DNA from 3 places in the Neobacillus sp. OS1-32 genome. Region 3 is predicted to be linked to each of the others. Evidence: predicted binding sites of a transcription regulator. Region 3 holds the regulator's gene; each other region holds the start of a gene.
The links. Region 3 encodes Rex, which represses fermentation and respiration genes when NADH is low (regulators of the CRP and FNR family bind a similar motif). Its sites were predicted from a motif close to TTGTGAAATATTTCACAA; they were not measured.
Positions count from the first base shown of each region.

Region 1 (7,111 bases), 1.9 Mb from region 3:
CCTGTTGGTGAAGCAGAGAATCTGGAAGAAAAAGCACCATTGGTATTTGAAAACTGGAAATTATGGCTTGGAATAACTGCTGTACTTATCTTGTTTGCCTACACGGTGCCATTCATTGATATCATTCAAAATGCACCAATTGGCTCAAAAGGCTTTAAGACATGGTAATAAAAAGTAAATACTTCGTTAAAAGAAAACATCTTTAGATAAACAAAAGAAAAAAACACTTGAAAACTAGGACAAACGAAGGCTTCAATCGATGATTGAAGCCTTTTGTTTTTTTGGCAGATTAACGATAATAACTGATACGAGAATTAGACTGGATCCAATGGCCTGAATCAATCCAAAGCTTTCCTTATAAAGTAATAGGCTTAATAAAGTAGCCACCAAAGGTTCAACAGTTGCAATGATGGCTGCCTTACTGCTTTCAATTTTCTCCAACCCCTTCGTATATAATAAAAAGGCAATAACGGTTGGAAACAACGCAAAACCAATTCCATAAATGAGGACTTGCCCACTAAAAAGTAATCCTGCTTTATTCCATAGACCGGAAATTGGGAGTAAGAAAATAGCCGCGATTAAAAATGTATAAAAGGTAACGGTAAACGGCTGATATTTTTCCAAGGCAAATTTACCAAAGATGCTATATAAGGCATAACCAAAACCGGCACCAAGACCAGTAATAATGCCAAGCGTACTTAAAGAGGCAGCATCATGTTGGCTGACGCCGGCAATTAGCATACACCCCAGGATCGTTCCGGAGACTGAGACAGCCTTTAGCCATGTCATTTTTTCCTTTAAAAACAAAAATGATAAAATGGTCACGAAAGCTGGCGATGTATAAAGCAATATGACCGCTAAAGATAAATTCATTTGATTAACGGAAGTAAAATAGCACCAATTAAATAACACAATACTAAAGATTCCCGTCCCGATAAATAACTTCAAATCTGATAGAGAAATTTTCATCTGCGGCCGATATTTTACCAGTCCGATAATCCCCAGCAATATGGCTGCCATTACCACTCGGATAGTAACAATTTCCATTGAAGATAAGCCAATAGCTGAAAGTTTCCGAACAAAGATCGCGATAATCCCCCATAACGTCGCACTAATAGATATCAAAAAAATCGGGTAAACGTGTTTCAATTTAACTGATACACCTTTCCATATTTTTCTGATAAATAATCAATGTCTTTCTGACATAATTCTAAGAACTCCATAGTTAATGGTCCAAAATCCATCAAAGCTTCCCCCTTTTTCATAAAATAAATTTTATCACATTCTTCTGAAAAGTTAAAAGACGGTGCAAGCGATCTCCCCTTTATAAAAAAATACAACAGAAGTTATTTCTGTTGTAAAATAAATTTATCTAAAATAATGGGTTTCTCGAATGTTTTAAAGAGGGACTTGTCAAATCAGCAAAAATTATCTCTTACTAATCGTTACTTTCCAAATTTCAGGACCTTCTTCAGTATACTCCCAAGTAAATTGCTCTGCTCTCTCCATCATAAATTGATATAGCAGGGGCTTTGGATCATGGTCATTGATAATTTGCATGATTTCCCCCGATGCTAACGCATCAAATGCTTTAAAGATCGTTGGATGTTTTTCACGTGGTGGATAATCTGGTACATTTATTACCTTAGCAAAAGTTTGCAATAGAATCACTCCTGTTATTTCGTTAACTGCTATTACATTATAAAAAATGTTTTTCCAAGAAATAGTGAACCCTATCACAGTTTATTGATGATTTTGTTAATAGGTTTAAGGCAAAGGAGGATTTGGGATGAAGGAATTAGTTGGCACCTGCAGTTGCTGTGGTAAAGACATTTATTGTTTAGACGGTTTTTTCAATGGAGTCATGACGGATGAAAAACAAAGTTACTGCTTCACTTGCTACGAAACTATATGCAAAAAAAATGAAAATCCGTAAAGCTGAGCCTTACGGATTTTCCTTATTTATTCTTCTTCATAATCAAGTGTTAAATCTTTAACCGGGAGCTTTTCCCCCTCTTTATGTGTTGGCTTACGCAAATTGAAAAGCGCTTTAATGCAGAATAGTGTAAGAACAATTACTCCGGCTAGGAAAATGGTGTCAGGAACAGCACGCCAGGTTAATATAGTTTGCACAAAATCCTGTTTCAGGAATGCCGAGGAACGGCTGGCTGCATAACCATGATAGAAGGCTTCTTTTATTTGCTTAATACCGACAGGAAGCAGCGATAAGAAGACCATTCCGGCAAGACCGATATTTAACATGATACAGCTAAATTTAATCCACTTATCATTCCAAGCCTCTGGTTTTACAACATTTCTTAAGGAGTATAGCAGGACTGCACAGGCAAACATACCATATACCCCCATCATCGCACCATGTCCATGAGCTGGTGTTAAGAATTGCCCATGTTCAAAGTAGGAAACGGCTGGCAGATTGATCAAGAATCCTAGGACACCAGCACCGACCAAGTTCCAGATGGCAACAGAAATCAAGAACCAGAAGGTACCTTTGAAAGGAAAATCGACGCCGCCATCACGCATCATTCTATATTGTTCATATGCTTCAAGAATTAATAATGTCAACGGAATGACTTCCAGAGCTGAGAAAACAGCACCAAGTCCTATCCAAACCTCAGCGGATCCGTTATAGTAATAATGGTGGCCAATGCCGATTACCCCGCTGCCTAACAATAAAATTAATTGGAAGTATAATTGTCTAACAGTTGATTTTTTCGTAACGAGTCCCAATTGAACAAGTAAGAACCCGATTACCACTACGGCAAACACTTCGAAAATTCCTTCCACCCAAAGGTGAATGATCCACCAACGCCAATAATCAGCAAAGGTAAAGCTTGTATCCGGATTAATAAATAATGCGAAGATATAAAAGGCTGGAACAGCAATTGCCGAGTAAAATAATAAGTGAATTAAACCGCCTTTATCACTTTCTTTCTTTAATCCGGCTTTAATTCCCCGAAAGACAATAAACAGCCAAATAAACATACCTACGATCAGAATCAGCTGCCATACACGTCCCAGCTCAATATATTCCCAGCCTGAGTGTCCGAACAGGAACCATTCGTTGCCTAAATAGCCTTTGGCACCAAGCCATTCGCCGACCATGCTGCCGCCGACAAGGACAACTAATGCCCAGAATAAAATATCAACTAATAATCCTTGCTTCTTCGGTTCATAACCGCCAACAAGCGGTGCTACATAGATCCCCATTCCAAGCCAGGCAGTTGCAATCCAGAATATCGCCAGCTGCAAATGATAGCCTTTTGTGATATTAAATGGAAGGATATCATGAATCCACTTTATTCCGAAAAAGCTCTCCGGTTCAATGTAATAGTGGGCAAGTAACGCCCCAAACATACATTGAACAAAGAATAACACTGAAACAACGGCAAAATACTTTCCTGTTTTAACCTGCGAACTTGTCACCGGCATGGCACGTAAATCTATCCGCGGGAAATTTCCTTCCTTATAGGCCTCTTTCATGCTAAATTGATAACGGTAGAAGAAGTATAGAATAATCCCAATCATTAAAATTAATATCGTAACGCTTGCTCCGCTCCACCATACAGCTGAGAAAGACAGATGATTTCCGGCATCTTCGTAATACGGCCAGTTATTCGTATAGGTTATTTTGTCTCCTGGCCGTACAGTGCTTGAGAGCCAGGCCGTCCAGAAGAAGAAATCAGAAATTTGCTTTATTTGATCCCCGTTATCTACATAGGCACGATGACTTGTTGGCATATCTGATTCTTTTATTAGATTGGCCTTTAAACCCCAGCCATCGCCTTTTGTGAAAATCTTCTTATAATATGTACGCACTTTCTCCAAGCCAAACGCCTGTGCGTCCGTAAGCTGCAAAGTATCTTTGCTTGAATCATAACGATTTTTTCGCATTTCCTTAATAACTTGATTTTTGATGATTGCCTTATCATCCGTATTTAGGGTCGCATAATTTTGCTGATACTGTTGATTTGCCTTAAAATCCTGCATTCCTTCGGTATATATTTTTAATGCTTCGGCCGTATAGTCCGGTCCCATATAGGAGCCATGTCCAAGCACGGTACCATAATCCATTAATCCGTATTTTTGCCATACGGCCTGGCCGCCCATAATTGATTTTTTCGTTAACAATACTTCACCCTTTTGATTGGTGATTTTCAGCGGCCTAGGAGCTTGTTCCTTGAAGATCCAATAACCTCCCCCAAGCAAAACTGTGAAACTAAGAATAATAGTGACTAATAGAATAGATTTCAATAGGGCATTTTTATTTTCCTTTGCCATTTTTTTTGTGGCTGTTCCCCTTTGGATATCCATTTGGTTCTCCTCCTTTTCATTACAAATCATATTTTAGCTTTCCAATAATTCTACAGTGTGAGGCGCCTCATTTTTAATCTGTGATAATTCTCACATTTAGCGGATTTTTGTTCACAATTTTGTCACATCGAGAATTATTTTCATAAAAACTTCACTTCTATGATGCAGGTCACATATTTACTGTGATTTCATTGCTAAAATAGTTCCGAATAGAGTAATTAATAACATGAAGGTGATGTTAATGAGGCAAGAGGACATAGAAAAGAGACTATCCGATGTCCCCTTATTTAAAGAGTTATCATCCGATGAACTAGCTCCCATCGTGGAGATTGCCCTAACTCGCTTTTATAAGCATAAGATGTATGTTTTTATGCAGGACGACCCCCTTGATCGTGTCTTCTTTATTCATCGCGGTAAGGTGAAAATTTACAAAACTGATTTTACCGGTAAGGAGCAAATTGTCTCGGTGTTGGAACCGGGTGAAATGTTTCCTCATGCCGGCTTTTTTAGGAAGGGGCATTATCCAGCACATGCTGAGGTTATCGAGGATGCAGATTTAATTGTTATCCCTATTGACAAATTTGAAGAAATCCTCATTTCTTTTCCTGAACTTTGTATTAAACTTTTTAAAGTGCTGGGAGAAAAAATTATCGATTTACAAGGGAGATTAGAAGCGCAGGTTCTTCATAATACATTTGAACAAATTGTTCTCCTGCTTATTAGGTTATGTAAAACGAATGGGGAAAAAATCGGGGGTCATTATAAGCTGACAACCCCATTTACAAATCGGGAATTGGCCAATATGATTGGAACTTCCAGGGAAACTGTCAGCCGTACGATTAACCAATTAAAAAAGAAAAAGCAAGTTGTTCTGAGTGAGGATGGGTTTTACTATATCGACCGTGAATCCCTCCAAGGAGAATTGTTTTCTTAATTTGAAGGAAAGGTAAGGATGGTTAAATGGAACCGAAAATAATTGAATTAGATGTTAGAGAAGATTTAAAAAATAAAATTGAGCCATTCCAAAAAATAATGGAGGCTGTAAAGGATTGCAATCAGGGCGATATCTTCATTCTTCATGCCCCGTTTAAGCCAACCCCGCTGTTTGCCATTTTAAAAGCAAAGGGCTTTTCCCATGAGGCGGAGGAAATCGAAAAAAAGCATTGGAAAGTAACCTTTACAAAGAGCAACTAGGAGTGTGAAATCAATGAAAATGCTAGATAATCGTGGTCTTGAGCCGCCACAGCCAATGATGCGGACTTTAGCTGCATTAACAAAAATGAAAGATGATGAAGTATTAACGATTATTAATGATAGAAGACCCATGTTCCTTTATGAGCAGCTGGAAGAACTCGGATATAAACAGCGAACCGAACAACAATCAGATGGAAGTTTTAAAATTGAAATCTTTCGTTAAGAAGGTGAGACTATGCTTCCGCAGAATTTAGGAAGTGAAACCAATTTCAAACTTCCTTTTTCCTTTATATTATTTAGTTTAATAGCCCTCATTGCCTCGCAAATCATGTTGCTATTTAACGGGCAAATGGTGACCGGGGGCAGCTTTCGAATTCCGGGGATTTGGTCGGCAGCCCATTTATTAGTCCTGGGGTGGGCCTTGATGATTGCTATGGGAGCGATGTACCAGCTGGTACCAGTGGCCTTTTTAACTAAAATTTGGAGTGAAAAATTGGGTTTTATCCAATTTTTCATTACGGCAATAGGAGTCATCTCCTTTGCTGTCACTTTATATTTTTCACCGCAACATGCGTTGATTCCAGGGATCCTGACCCTTTTGGGAATTTTAATGTTTATATTTCAAATGCTGATGACCTTACAAACACAGGCTAAGCCAAATATCCTGACGGCTTTTGTCGGAACCGCTTTAGTTTGCTTGCTGCTGACGATATCCTTAGGGATCACCTTAATATATTGCTTAGAAACAGGTACCGGTACCAACTATTATCAAGCTATTTTTAAAAGCCATTTATTAATGGGCCTTACCGGCTGGTTTACTCTGTTAATTTTCGGATTTTCCTATAAGATGGTTCCGATGTTTTCATTATCGCATGGTTTTCCAATGATTCATGCCAGATATGTATATGGATTTTATACAGCAGGACTGATCATCACACTCATTTCCTTCTTTAATGGACAAAGCGTTTTAACAAAGGTTGGTTTCTTTCTACTGTTAGTGGGGTTTTCCATTTTCAGCTGGCATATCAGCATCATCATTAACAAAAGGTTAAAGAAAAAACTCGATAAGCCGTTCTCATTTGCTTTGTCAGCTATTGGCTTGGGAAACATTATTCATTTGGCAGCCTTCTTGCTTTTATGGACTTCAACATTTAATAAGGTGATCGGACCGCTCGTCTACGCCTATATTTTACTTTGGATCGTTCTTAGCATCACAGGCTATTTATATAAGATTGTTCCTTTCCTCTGGTGGACCTATAAATACAGTAAAGAAATTGGCAAAGCAAAGGTACCTGCTTTAAAGGAAATGATGAATGAAAAACTCATAGCCCCTGTTTTGTCATTATTGATAACCGCAGTAGCTGTCGTTTTTTGTTCCTTAATCATCCAATCTGCAGTTCTCTTTAATATTGGACAATTCGTTGCATCGATTGTATTTATCGTGTTTGCTGGTGGAATCTTTAGCGTTTTAAAAAAATAACGAGGTGTTTACGATGAACTTAGAAGAGAAAATACTCGAAGCATTAAAAAGCGTCTATGATCCTGAATTAAATATGAATGTGGTCGATTTAGGATTAATATATGG
Region 1 covers NZ_CP133263.1:594,604-601,714, reverse strand. The annotation lists gene RCG24_RS03175 (b(o/a)3-type cytochrome-c oxidase subunit 1) at 1-168, shown strand, start outside; gene RCG24_RS03170 (DMT family transporter) at 253-1,149, opposite strand; gene RCG24_RS03165 (DUF2249 domain-containing protein) at 1,429-1,662, opposite strand; gene RCG24_RS03160 (hypothetical protein) at 1,790-1,936, shown strand; gene RCG24_RS03155 (nitric-oxide reductase large subunit) at 1,963-4,332, opposite strand; gene RCG24_RS03150 (Crp/Fnr family transcriptional regulator) at 4,574-5,266, shown strand; gene RCG24_RS03145 (DUF2249 domain-containing protein) at 5,293-5,526, shown strand; gene RCG24_RS03140 (DUF2249 domain-containing protein) at 5,540-5,749, shown strand; gene RCG24_RS03135 (hypothetical protein) at 5,762-7,006, shown strand; partial or broken gene RCG24_RS03130 (metal-sulfur cluster assembly factor) at 7,020-7,111, shown strand, end outside.
Region 1: RCG24_RS03155 (nitric-oxide reductase large subunit) is a predicted target of Rex. The motif match lies at 4,411-4,428, and genes of this name have one in related genera.

Region 2 (7,111 bases), 2.0 Mb from region 3:
ATTAGAATTAATCTTTTTTTCAATTTGTGTTCACTCCTTTTTTAGTTGTACATATTTAGCTTTCCGTCTAGAATAAAATCTATCCACAAGAATAAATGGAAAATTCATGGATAAAGGTAAACGAATATATATTTTTGGACATTGGAGTGTTTATGATGGTTTATTTATTTATTGGGATTGGCGGAATGATCGGTAGTATTTTGCGCTATTTACTTTCCCACATTATTCCGCAAATATGGGGGGAGATTTTCCTTGGGGAACACTAATCATTAATCTTTCAGGCTCTTTTTTTCTTGGTTGGATTACCAATAAATTGGTGGTTCTAAAGAAATTACCTCCACAGCTGTTAACGGCATTAACAACTGGAGTGGTCGGATCTTATACAACCTTTTCCACCTTCTGCCTGGAAACTGTTCAGCTAATGGAAGCGGGAAAGTATTATCTTTCATTGCTGTACATAGTGCTCAGCCTGATGGGTGGATTGCTGTTCGTCCGCATTGGCTTAGAAATAGCCGAAAATAATTGAAGGGAGCTGAATACTTGATGACAGAAATTCTTTATGTTGCAATTGGCGGCTTCTTCGGCGCAATCCTTCGTTATGCGATCAGCAATCTGCTAAGGAGAAAAAACGGATTTCCTTTAGGAACGTTAGTGGTGAATTTATTAGGAGCATTTTTATTAGGGCTGCTGGCCGGTTTGGGTATTCATGGGTCCCAATATACACTTCTTGGTGTTGGGTTTATGGGCGCTTTTACCACCTTTTCTACCTTCATGCTTGAATCCGAACAACTAAAGAAGACCGGCAAAAACAAGTTTTTCTATGTTTACATGGCCTGTAGTTTGCTACTGGGGATTGGTTTATTATCTTTCGGACTTTTTATCGGATCAATAATGTAAAAACAAGAAGCACCGTTGCCGATGCTTCTTGTTTTGTATTATTTATCTGCTTGCGGTACATTTTGTTTATTGTGATAAAGCCGATGACTAATGAACGTTTGAATGGTTAAGAAAGTACCCCCTACCACCCAATAAAGCGGCAGGGCAGCCGGTGCATTTAATGAGACCATAACAATCATTATTGGTGATATCAGCCCCATAAATTTCATTTGGTTCTGCTGTTCTTTCGTCATAGTCGATTGAGATACCCTAAATTGGAAGTAGTACACAAGTCCGGCAATGGCGGTAAGAACGATATCGGGGTGTCCCAGACTAAACCATAAGAATTTATGGGTAGCAATTTCATTTGAACTACGAATTGCATAATAGAAAGCTGTTAAAATCGGCATTTGAATTAAAATTGGCAGACAGCCCATATTAAGCGGATTCACTCCATGCTTTTGATAAAGCCCCATCATTTCCGCTTGCAGCTCCTGCTTCTTCTGCGGGTCTTTTTCCAGCTTCATTTTCTTTTGGATAGCATCCATTTCCGGCTTTAAGGCTTCCATTTTAACCTTCATGTTCATTTGATTCTTATATTGTTTTAACATTAATGGCATTAAAGCAAATCTGATGACCAGCGTGACGATAATAATCGCCAGTCCATAGTTTCCATTAAACAGATTAGCCGTTGATTTTATAATCAGCGAAAATGGTTCGACAAAATAATGATGAAAAAATCCTGTATTATTTCCGCCTTTTGGCTGTGACGAACAGGCTGATAGTAACACAGTTGTGGTCATTAAAAGAACGATTGTAATAAGTGATGATTTTAGTTTTTTCATATTTCCTCCTGAAAATGTTGGTTTAATTAGTAAGCAATAAGGAGGGAAATAGGTTCTTCAGAATCATCCTGAGGGCATTCTTTTCTGCGAATATATTTAATGATGCGAATAAGAATAATACTCCCATTAAAGCTGCTTGTTTTGTTGAAAAAAAATAATGGCCGGATAATTTTTGTATTTTTCGCATATGAGGTATTTCCATTTAAAGTGTACTCAACACTCCACGTCCAAAGGTGTTTTAGAACGAGACCCAAGTAGATACTAAGATATAGGGCATTAAGGGTGTTTACATCAGAGTGATCGATGAGTATCTGAAACAAAAATTATCACCTCACTAGATAAGCGCAGGGCGCTGGACAAATTTTAAGCCAATGATAAGAGTATATAGGAGATTAAAAAAATAATCAATTTAAAAAGGACACCAATTTCGAAGGAAATTAGTGTCCGACCGGTTTCACCCAATGTGCAGTAAGCAAATGTTCCGCAAATTTCACTTGTTCTTCAGTTGGTGGTTCCACATGATTTAATGGATAATCATATCCAAGTGTCTCCCATTTATATACTCCAAGTTTATGGTAGGGGAGGATTTCAATTTTATCGACATTATGAAGTGAACCAATAAATTCACCCAATTGTTTTAAGTCATCAGGATCATCAGTAACGGTTGGAACAAGAACATGGCGGACCCAAATTGGCAGATTACGATCTGACAGAAATTTGGCAAACTCCAAAATGTGATCATTCGCCATTCCTGTTAGCTGAATATGTTTTTTCCGGTTTATATGCTTTAAATCAAGCAAGATTAAGTCTGTATAGTGCAGGAGCTCCTCGATCTGCTGGATGAAAAGCTTTGAATGGGAAAAGCAGCCGCCTGATGAATCAATTGTAGTATGAATCCCTAACTTTTTACATTCTTTGAAAAGCTCAATAAGAAACGGTATTTGTAATAGTGGCTCTCCGCCTGTAACGGTAATCCCTCCGCCTGATGCTTCAATAAAAGGGAGGTAGGATGATAAATCCTCAATGATTTCAGCCACAGACATTTGTTTTCCGGTACCAATTTCCCATGTATCGGCGTTATGGCAAAATTGGCAGCGCAACAGGCAGCCTTGAGTAAAAACGACATAGCGGATACCGGGCCCATCGACAGTTCCAAATGTCTCAATGGAATGAATATTTCCGTCCATATGATGATCTCCCTTCATTCTAATTGCCAAGCCATTGATAATAATGAAAGTAACAAGGTGAAATTAATTCTCAACAAAAAGTAAAAGTGTGGGGAAGGGGTTAAATCCTTCCCCAGACACTTTTGTGCCTATTAATGAGCACCCGCAAGCTCTTTAACCGGTTCCTTAGCTGGTTCAGCAGCAGTAATACTTTCATGGAACGTACGATTGATGACATCAATTTGCTGTTCGCGAGTCAGTTTAATGAAGTTAACTGCATAACCAGATACCCGGATGGTTAATTGTGGATATAATTCCGGATGATCCATGGCATCTAATAAGGTATCACGGTTTAATACATTGACATTGAGATGATGTCCGCGTTTTGTCATATAACCATCAAGCAAGGCGACGACATTTTTTACTTGTGTTTCATCTTCACGACCAAGTGCTTTCGGTGTGATCGTAAATGTATTAGAGATACCATCCAATGATGATTCATAAGGTAATTTTGCCACGGAAGTTAATGAGGCAAGAGCACCTTTGGAATCACGGCCATGCATTGGGTTTGCTCCTGGCGCAAATGGTTTACCTGCTTCACGGCCATCTGGTGTTGCACCAGTTTTCTTACCGTAGACGACATTGGAAGTAATCGTTAAGACAGATTGTGTTGGAACAGCGCCACGGTATGTTTTGTGTTTTCTAATTTTGTTCATAATTTCTTTTACAAGATTAACCGCAATTTCGTCAACACGGTCGTCGTTATTGCCGTATTTAGGATAATCGCCCTCGATTTGATAATCAACAACAAGGCCGTTTTCATCACGAATTGTTTTCACCTTTGCATATTTAATGGCACTCAGTGAGTCAGCAGCAACGGAAAGTCCAGCAATACCGCAAGCCATTGTCCGAAGAATTTCACGATCATGAAGCGCCATTTCAAGTCTTTCATAGCTGTATTTATCATGCATATAGTGAATCACATTTAATGTGTTGACATATAGCTCACATAGCCAATCAAGCATATTATCATATTTTTGCATGACTTCGTTGTAATCCAAATACTCAGAGGTAATTGGCTGATAAGCAGGTCCAACTTGGGTTTTATATCTTTCATCAATCCCGCCGTTAATCGCATATAATAAGGCTTTCGCAATGTTGACCCGGGCACCGAAGAACTGCATTTGTTTACCGATTCTCATGGCTGATACGCAGCAGGCAATACCGTAATCATCGCCATAAATTTCCCGCATCATATCGTCATTTTCATATTGAATCGCACTTGATTTAATCGACATTTTGGCAGCATATTGTTTAAAGCCTTCAGGTAATTTGGTAGACCAAAGAATCGTTAAGTTTGGTTCTGGAGCTGGTCCTAAATTGTCCAATGTGTTTAAGAAACGGAAAGAGTTCTTTGTTACCAATGGACGTCCGTCAAGAGCCATCCCACCAATGGATTCAGTTACCCAAGTCGGGTCACCACTGTATAATTCGTTATATTCAGGAGTTCTTGCAAATTTAACAAGACGCAGTTTCATAACAAAATGGTCAACAAGTTCCTGCGCTTCTTTTTCGGTTAGTGACCCATTACGCAAATCTCTTTCGATGTAAATATCCAAGAAAGTAGAGGTACGGCCTAGGCTCATGGCAGCACCATTTTGTTCTTTAATCGCAGCTAAGTAACCAAAGTATAGCCATTGAATCGCTTCTTTCGCATTCTTAGCAGGTTGTGAAATATCATAACCGTATGAAAGAGCCATTTGCTTTAATTCTTTAAGAGCGCGATATTGTTCGCTATATTCTTCACGTTCACGAATCACATCATCAGTCATCGTGCGATCGCCAATATAGTTAAATTCTCTTTGCTTTTCTTTCATTAAAAAGTCAACACCGTATAGAGCAACACGACGATAGTCGCCAATAATCCGACCGCGTCCATAAGCATCAGGAAGACCAGTGATAACGCCGGCATGACGGGCTGCTCTCATTTCTGGAGTATAGGCGTCGAATACCCCTTGGTTATGTGTTTTCCGCCAATCGGTGAAAATATGTTCAATTTCCGGATCTAATTCATAGCCGTATGATTCCAACGCGTTTTTCGCCATGCGGATTCCGCCAAAAGGCATCAACGAACGTTTAAACGGCTTATCAGTTTGAAAACCGACAATTTGTTCCAGCTCTTTATCTAAATATCCGGGTCCGTGTGAAGTAATAGTTGAAACAACTTTAGTGTCAGCATCTAAAACGCCGCCTGCTTCACGTTCCTTTTTCGATAACTCCATAACTTGTCCCCACAGTTTTGTTGTTGCTTTTGTAGGGCCCTCTAAGAAACTTTCATCACCTGTATATGGTGTGAAGTTTTTTAGAATAAAGTCACGCACATTCACTTCTTTTGTCCAAACACCGGTTTTGAAACCTTTCCATTGTTCCATTTTAAGTCACCCCTTACAGAAATAAAGAATATAACAGTTATTCTTTTTTATCACAATTTAAGTATAACAGATTTTTAATGTGAAACAATGAACAATTGTTAAGATATTGTGAAATCTTATTGTTTTAAAAATAAGTTACAAAATATATTAAAAGTGTTACATTAAATATAAAAATCTGTATTATAATCATTTGCAGAAATTAGCAACTGTTATATAAAACAAAAAGAACAGGAATCATCCCCTCCTGTTCTAATCAACAACAATATAGGCAATCATTGGGCCATTATGGTCTCTGGTTGAATGGGCCTCACAAATTAATCGATAGGTTCCTTCTTTATCAAATTGAAGAGGTACCACCGTCTCCTTTCCTTTCTGAACTGTCCCCTTAATGTCGGTTCCTTCGATATAAAAAGGGTGCTTTTCACCGTTTATCCCACTAATAAATAAATGTACTTTTTCACCTTTTTCTAAAGAGATTGTTCCCGGATCCCATCTGTAGGCCTCTAATTGCGTTCCGTTTTTTGTTGTTGTTTTGAATTCAGCAGTTACCATATGAATCTCGCGAATACCTTCATCGGCTGTCTGATTAAAAACAGCGGCATCGCCAGCCTTCATCATAAACCAGGCTAATATAGCGGTTAACATAATCCCGATCGCTAAGAAGAAGACAAAGGTTTCCTTCTTAAATACTAGAAATTTCATTTCAAGTTCCTCCTTAAGAATTTGTCCTCATTCATTCATATGCCTGATAGGGTGGAAAACTTGTCTGCATTTTTTAATTTATTAATGCGGCCTGTAGGTTAAATGGGGATGAAGCGGTCAAAAATAATGCATATATATCTTTGTTTTTCTTGTCGAAACGTTTATAGTAAAAACAGGAATATAAAATAGGTGGTTTTCTTGTTGGGCATAAAAAAAGAAAAGATAGTCAAAGTAATAAAGTTCATTTTTCCACTATTTTTGTTAATACTCGCGGTTATTGAAATTAGAAAATTTACCGGGCATTTAAATGTTGAGTTACTTAAAAATGAATTAAATCAACTAAATGCCTGGGTCTTACTATTTATTATAGCGATCACCTTTGGTGCAGTTTTGCCAATGATTTTATACGATGTGATTTTAGTAAGAGTCTTACAGATCAAAGTTCCTAAGAAGGAACTGTTGGAACAATCGTTTATTGCCAATTCATTTTCTAATTTAATTGGCTTTGGCGGCCTGATAGGAGCCATGCTAAGAACATATTTTTTTCATAAGCTAGAGAACGATAAACGTAGATTGCTAAGTGTCATTGCTTCCGTGTCTTTTTTTTATTTAACCGGTATATCCGTTTTATCATGGGTTGTGACCATTTTTTATCGGCATTTTCCGCTATTTGTTGATATTAAATGGCTTTATTTTGCTGTTTTAGCTGTGAGTTTGTATTTACCGGTATTTATCATGATCCATTTGATCAATGCAAAGAAGAATAACCAGTCACTTATATCCATTAATGCTGGAATGAAGCTGATCGCAGTTTCCATTGTCGAATGGTTTGCTGTGTTTATTGCGATTTACATCTTAAGCAATATATTGGGTATTAGCATTCCAATGACAAAGCTATTTCCGGTATACATTAGCTCCGCTTGTGCAGGGATCATTAGTATGATTCCCGGGGGACTTGGCTCCTTTGATTTGGTTTTCATTTGGGGAATGCAGGATTTACATATTCCACAGGAAAAGGTTTTAGTTCTGCTCCTTTTATATCGGATAGGCTATTACTTTATTCCATTTTTAGTAAGCTCTGTATTCTTTG
Region 2 covers NZ_CP133263.1:698,422-705,532, forward strand. The annotation lists gene RCG24_RS03710 (YhcN/YlaJ family sporulation lipoprotein) at 1-23, opposite strand, end outside; gene RCG24_RS03715 (fluoride efflux transporter FluC) at 236-526, shown strand; gene RCG24_RS03720 (fluoride efflux transporter FluC) at 544-897, shown strand; gene yidC (membrane protein insertase YidC) at 936-1,721, opposite strand; gene pflA (pyruvate formate-lyase-activating protein) at 2,159-2,908, opposite strand; gene pflB (formate C-acetyltransferase) at 3,040-5,319, opposite strand; gene RCG24_RS03740 (cupredoxin domain-containing protein) at 5,569-6,021, opposite strand; gene mprF (bifunctional lysylphosphatidylglycerol flippase/synthetase MprF) at 6,223-7,111, shown strand, end outside.
Region 2: pflB (formate C-acetyltransferase) is a predicted target of Rex. The motif match lies at 5,397-5,414, and genes of this name have one in related genera.

Region 3 (7,111 bases):
CTTCATGTGGATAAAATTGTGGAAAAGATATTTTGAAGGTTACAGCATAATTTTTTATCATTAAAAAAAGCTGCCATACCAGAAAAGGCGGGTTCGGCAGCCGTCAAATAGATAAGTTATTCCGCCAGCTCAGCCCATTCATCCATTAACTGATCAAGCTGGGCCTTTGTCTTTTCATTGCTTTGGGTAATCTCCATTACCTTTTGATGATCCTGAAAAATCTTAGGATCGCATAAAAGCTGTTCATACTCTTGAATTTGCGCTTCCAATTCTTCAATTCGCTGTTCAATTTCTTCCAGCTTGCGTTTCCGCTGACGTTCCAGCTTCTTACTTTCCTTATCTTGTTGATAACTTACTTTTTCTGAACGGTCAGCAGCGGCAGCCTTTTTCTCGAGAGAGGCAAGCTCAATAGCAGCGAGTTCTTCCTGTTCCAATTTCTTCTCGACGTAATAATCATAATCTCCAAGAAACTCAGTGCTCCCCTCGCGGCTCAGCTCAATCACCTTCGTTGCAATCCGATTGATAAAATATCTGTCATGGGAAACAAATAAAAGTGTCCCTGGATAGTCGATTAAGGCATTTTCAAGGACTTCTTTGCTATCAAGATCAAGATGGTTTGTTGGTTCATCCAAGATTAGCAGATTGGCTTTTTCCATCATCAGCTTTGCTAAGGCCAGCCGTGCTTTTTCACCACCGCTCAGCGATGAGACAGTTTTTAATACATCATCACCAGAAAAAAGAAAATTTCCAAGCACAGTGCGGATTTCCTTTTCTGGTTTAAGTGGGTATTCATCCCAAAGTTCGTTTAAGACCCGTTTGTTGGAAGTCAAGTTTGCCTGCTCCTGGTCATAATAACCAATCAATAAATTGGACCCATATAAAATTTCTCCGCCAAGCGGTTTTAGCTTTTTAATAATCGTCTTAAGCAGAGTGGACTTACCGATGCCGTTTGGGCCGACCAAAGCAATGCTGTCACCCCTAAATACGCGGAAAGAAATGTTCTCCGATACTTTCTCGCCATCATAACCGACTGCAAGGGAATTTACCGCTAATACATCGTTGCCGCTTTGCTTTTCAATGTCAAATGAAAAATTGGCAGACTTTTCATCACCTAACGGACGGTCGATAACTTCCATTTTCTCTAGCCTTTTCCTCCGGCTTTGCGCCCGTTTCGTCGTTGTCGCCCGGGCGATATTGCGCTGGATAAAATCTTGCAGGGCAGCGATTTCTTGCTGCTGTTTTTCATATAGCTTCATGTCACGTTCAAAATTGGCTGCCTTCTGTTCTAAATAAGCACTATAATTGCCGCTAAACCGTTGGATGCGGTTGCGCGATAATTCGTACACCTGAGTGACCACTTTGTCCAAGAAATAGCGGTCGTGCGAAACAATTAAAATGGCCCCATCATACCCTTGTAAATATTGTTCAAGCCAGGAGAGCGTTTCGATATCCAGATGGTTGGTGGGCTCGTCCAATATTAAAATGTCCGGTTTCGTCAGCAGTAACTTACCTAACGCAAGCCGTGTTTTTTGACCGCCACTGAGGCTTGAGATCATCAATGAATGGTCATGAAAATTGAGTCCATGCAGCACGGAGCGAATATCCGCTTCAAATTGATAGCCGCCAAGTTCTTTAAACTGGACCTGTAAATGGTCATATTCATGAATAATTCGTTCGTACTTTGCCTGATGGTTAAAAATATCAGGATCAGCCATTTGCTCCTCAAGCTTGCGTAAAGATTTTTCCATCTTTCGAAGTGCTTCGAAGACACTCAACATTTCCTCCCAGATGGAAAAATTGGATTCCAAACCGGTATTCTGGGCTAAATAGCCGATTGTTACCTCTTTCGGCTTGATGATCTCGCCGCCATCATAAGACAGATGTCCAGCAATAATTTTCAATAATGTCGATTTACCTGCCCCGTTCCGGCCGACGAGGGCGACGCGGTCCCGAGTTTGTAATTCTAGCTTTATATTCGATAAAATAAGGTCAGCACCATAATATTTTTGTAATTGATTAACTTGCAGTAAAATCATGTTCATTCACCTCTATACTTACAAATAGTGTACCTTATTCCCGAAAGGGCGGCAATACGAGCAAAAAAGCCGTAATTGGATAAAAAAATATACCGTTAGTTCAAAGTTTCACACACATCGACAAAAAAATATAGTATCATTTGGGAGGAGGTATTTATAATGGCTGAGTTTACTCATTTTAATGAAGAAGGAAGAGCAAAGATGGTGGACGTCAGCAATAAGCCGAAAACAGTCCGCACTGCTTTTGCTCATTCCAGCATTACCGTAAGTGAAGAAATTTACCAAAAAATAACGCATCATGAAATGAAAAAAGGCGATGTCTTGGCAGTTGCTCAAGTTGCTGCGGTAATGGCGGCCAAGAAAACCTGGGAGATCATTCCGATGTGCCACCCTATTCCGTTAACAGGGATAAATATTAGTTTTTCCTGGGAGCAAATTCAATTAAAACAATACCAGTTACATATTGCCGTATCTGTGAAAACAATCGGTAGCACGGGAGTTGAGATGGAAGCGTTAACAGCAGCCTCTGCGTGTGCTTTAACGGTCTATGACATGTGTAAAGCAGTGGATAAGGGTATGGTAATCGGACCAACTTATTTAGTGGAAAAAACCGGCGGTAAAAGTGGTGACTATAAAAGAACCGACCTGATTTGAACATGCAGCAATGGAGCTAATACTTGAAGCGGGGTGAAGGAGAGAATGTCGAATGAAACGACGAAGATTCCACAGGCAACAGCAAAGCGGCTACCGTTATATTATCGGTTTTTAAAAAATCTGCATTCTTCTGGTAAACAAAGGGTGTCGTCAGCAGAGTTAAGTGAAGCAGTGAAGGTTGATTCAGCTACAATTCGCAGGGATTTTTCCTATTTTGGTGCCCTCGGGAAAAAAGGATATGGCTATAATGTAAATTATTTATTATCCTTTTTTCGGAAAACTCTGGACCAGGATGAATTAACGAAAGTAGCCCTAATTGGTGTGGGTAATTTAGGAACTGCCTTTTTAAATTATAATTTTATGAAAAATAATAATACCAAAATCACCTGCGCCTTCGATGTTGACCCTGGAAAGGTTGGAACATTAATTGGTGATGTTCCAGTTTTTGCGATGGATGATTTAGAAAAACATTTAAACGAAGAAGAGATTTCGGTGGTTATTTTAACAGTACCGGCTCAGGTTGCCCAATTGATTACGGACCGTCTTGGCAACACGAATGTAAAGGGGATCCTGAACTTTACCCCGGCAAGATTAAATGTCGCCAAATCGATTCGCGTACATCACATTGACCTCGCAGTTGAACTGCAATCACTGGTGTACTTTTTGAAGCATTATCCGAATGTCGACGAAACCGAAGAATAGGAGAAAAAGCTTTTCTGATGATGATCAGGGAAGCTTTTTTTAATTGTCTAAGTGAAAGCATGGTGTCAGGCACTGCAACAGGTACATGAGGCCATGCGTTTATTTATTGATGGGATAGCAGAAAAGACAAAAAGGGAGGATCGTAGTTTGAAGCTGTCCGGAAGGGGACGATGATTTGGTGATAGCTGTGCGGGATAATTGGCAATCAGCCCTATTTTCCAAAAAACAGAAAATAAAATTTTACAGCATAACAATGTTATGTTACACTGTAAAATAGAAAGGGGTTATCGAAAATGAGCGAGGAGTTAATTTCCAAAAAGGACTTATTGAGTTTAACCGGAATTTCGTATGGGCAGTTATACCGCTGGAAACGGAAGGATCTTATACCAGAGGAATGGTTTATCCGTAAATCAACATTTACAGGTCAAGAAACCTTTTTTCCCAAGGAAAGGATATTGGAACGGATTGAAAAAATTCAAACAATGAAGGAGAATTTGTCGCTGGATGAATTGGCAGATCTGTTATCACCAAATGTAACGGAAATTATTTTAACAAAGGATGAACTTATAAAACGTAACATTGTTTCAGAGACGGTTATGAATATTTACCAAGAAAGTGAGAGTGGCCATTTTCAGTTTGATTTTTCGAGGATTCTTGAGGCAAATGTATTGGAAAAACTGCTGCAATCAGGGGAGATCAATTTAGACGAAGGAAAAATGCTGCTTCAGCTTTTAAAGCTAAACCGCCCGCTAATTGAACAAAAACATGGGGAAATCGTCATCACGAGAAAGCTGGGGGTGTCCTCCTGTTTGCTGCTGATTAATGCTGAAAGTTTTCATTTTGAGTCTGGGACAAAGGTAGTTGCCAAGCTCTCGCTGTTAACCTGCATAGAGGAACTAAAGGCAAAATTATTTTAAATGTCGTGAAAAAACTGGAAATATCGGGTCATGCGGCGATTGGCGGCAGAGTAAAAGCTGAAGAAGTAAGGGTCAAGGGCATCTTGAAGGTGGCCAAGGACTGTGAAACGGAAATTTTTAAAGCAGAATCACAATTTATCATTGGTGGTTTGTTAAACGCAGAGCATATTGAGATTCAAATTTATGGTGAGTGTACAGCTAAGGAAATTGGCTGCCAAACGATTAAGGTCAAATATGAGTCATTCCATTCAAGCGGCGGCTTTGAGATTAAAGGCCTATTAACCGCTGAAACTATTAATATTGTCTTAAGGTTCGGAAGCAGTAAGGCTGAAGAAATCGGCGGCGGGAAAATTACTGTGAAACGGAAGAAAAACTCGTTGTTCCCGTTCGGAAAAGAGACTGGATCACTACAGACCAAAGTAATCGAAGGCGATGACATTTACCTGGAAAATACAACAGCGGACATTGTCAGAGGCAATAAAATAAAAATTGGCCCAGGCTGTATCATTGGAACGGTTGAATACAGGACGGACTTTCAACAAGACCCTGACTCAACAGTCAAAACGGTGTCAGGCACCAAGTAATTTTTCATATGTCCAGCTCGAGCGTCGAGCAACAAATGGCCGACCCGCTTCTACCTGCGTTAAGGAGCGGCCCTTGGTGATACGCTGCTTAACGGTTGCTTCCACATTTCTTGGTGCTTGACATGATACTTATTTTTTCAATTGATCCCTGAATTTGAAGTGAAAGGTGATCATTTTTAATCCTGACCCAATATCGAAGGTAGCCAAAATGACTAATAGATAGCTGAAAAAGCCCCAGCCGTTGGTCTGTACTTCCGTAATGGCAAAGTAGGTGAAAAGGGCGCCTAATAAAAAATAAATCAGGCCGGAAAACAAAGGTGAACGTCTCATAAAAATCCTCCGATAAAGTTTTGAATGGACTCAAGATCACGCTGCAATCTTTCAATATCATCGCGATAAACAGTTTGGACTAATACAACCAAAGTGTTCATCATTACATGTGCAAAGATTGGCACGATAATCCGATTGGTTTTAACATATAGGAACGCAAACGTCAGGCCCATTGCCGAATAAAGGATAATATGCTCAGGCTCCATATGCGCCAAAGCAAAGATAACCGAGCTGATAAGTGCTGAAATAATAAAATTAAAACGCCGATAAAGACTGCCAAAGATAATTTTGCGAAAGACAATTTCCTCTAAAATCGGGCCAATGATGCTTGTTACAATCATTGCCTGTGGAAAAATATCGATGATGTTCAGGATTTGCTGCGTATTTTCGGACCCCATATGAATCCCCAGCAGTTGCTCAATAATCGCAGCGGCATATTGCGAAAACAGTGCCAGGAAAAAGCCAGAAACCGCCCATATTATCGAGTGACCAATAGAACTGCCTTGGCCTGTCCCCTTTGGACCACGAGCATGGCTGTCTTTTCTTAAAATAAATAAAATAATGATCAGCGCAAGGGTAAAGCTGATGATGAGCCAAATAGGCAGCGCCATAACCCGGTCGATCTTCAATCCCCTGACAAGCAAAGGCATTCCAATGATGCCCGAAAACTGCATCGCGATATATACAATTAAGATAATCCAATATTCCTTCTTCAAAAATATAGTCTCCTTTATTATTCCTAAATCACGTTTTTTGCATCACTCTGTACTATTTTACCTTTAAAAATCATCCCATTCAATTTTGAGAACTCTTGGATAATTTTTATGTATAGAAAAGGAGGAATTTACCATACTTTATAAGGTGGAAAAAAGGATTTGATTGGTTAGATTTTTGGGGCTGTATAGTTCATCAATTAAAATACGGTTCACGAAAAAACACTCATATTTTTCTTTAAAATTTTGTGCATCAGACTTGCAAAAGACTTTTAGATTCATTATTATAATAATTGTGTTAGCACTCATTGATGTCGAGTGCTAATAATTGATTGAAAACACATATTTGAGGAGGTTGTTTTAAGTGTTAAAACCATTAGGTGATCGCATTATCATCCAACAAGTCGAAACTGAAGAAAAAACTGCCAGCGGTATCGTATTACCGGATTCAGCAAAAGAAAAGCCGCAGGAAGGAAAAGTGGTAGCTGTAGGTACTGGCCGTGTTCTTGACAATGGAGAACGCGTAGCACTTGAAGTTTCTGAGGGCGATCGGATTATCTTCTCAAAATACGCCGGTACTGAAGTCAAGTACGAAGGTACTGAATACTTAATTTTACGTGAAAGTGACATCTTGGCTATCATCGACTAATAAGAAAAAATCAGTAAACTTTTTAAACATATGAGGAGGTTTTTGAACAATGGCTAAAGAGATTAAATTTAGTGAAGACGCTCGCCGCGCGATGCTACGCGGTGTTGATACACTTGCAGATGCAGTAAAAGTAACTCTTGGACCTAAAGGACGCAACGTGGTTCTTGAGAAAAAATTCGGTTCACCGCTTATCACTAACGACGGTGTAACAATCGCGAAAGAAATTGAACTTGAAGATGCATTCGAAAACATGGGTGCAAAGCTTGTTGCCGAAGTAGCCAGCAAAACAAATGATGTTGCCGGTGACGGTACAACTACTGCAACCGTTCTTGCACAAGCAATGATTCGCGAAGGCTTAAAGAACGTAACTGCCGGTGCAAACCCAATGGGCATCCGTAAAGGGATCGAAAAAGCAGTTGCCACTGCGGTTACAGAATTAAAAGCTATTTCAAAACAAATCGAAGGCAAAGAATCCATTGCCCAAGTTGCTGCAATTTCTTCTGATGACAAAGAAGTTGGTGAATTA
Region 3 covers NZ_CP133263.1:2,990,435-2,997,545, reverse strand. The annotation lists gene RCG24_RS14820 (ABC-F family ATP-binding cassette domain-containing protein) at 117-2,036, opposite strand; gene moaC (cyclic pyranopterin monophosphate synthase MoaC) at 2,196-2,690, shown strand; gene RCG24_RS14810 (redox-sensing transcriptional repressor Rex) at 2,736-3,392, shown strand; gene RCG24_RS14805 (YhbD family protein) at 3,686-4,309, shown strand; gene RCG24_RS14800 (cytoplasmic protein) at 4,315-4,893, shown strand; gene RCG24_RS14795 (YdiK family protein) at 5,023-5,223, opposite strand; gene RCG24_RS14790 (CPBP family intramembrane glutamic endopeptidase) at 5,220-5,939, opposite strand; gene groES (co-chaperone GroES) at 6,301-6,585, shown strand; gene groL (chaperonin GroEL) at 6,635-7,111, shown strand, end outside.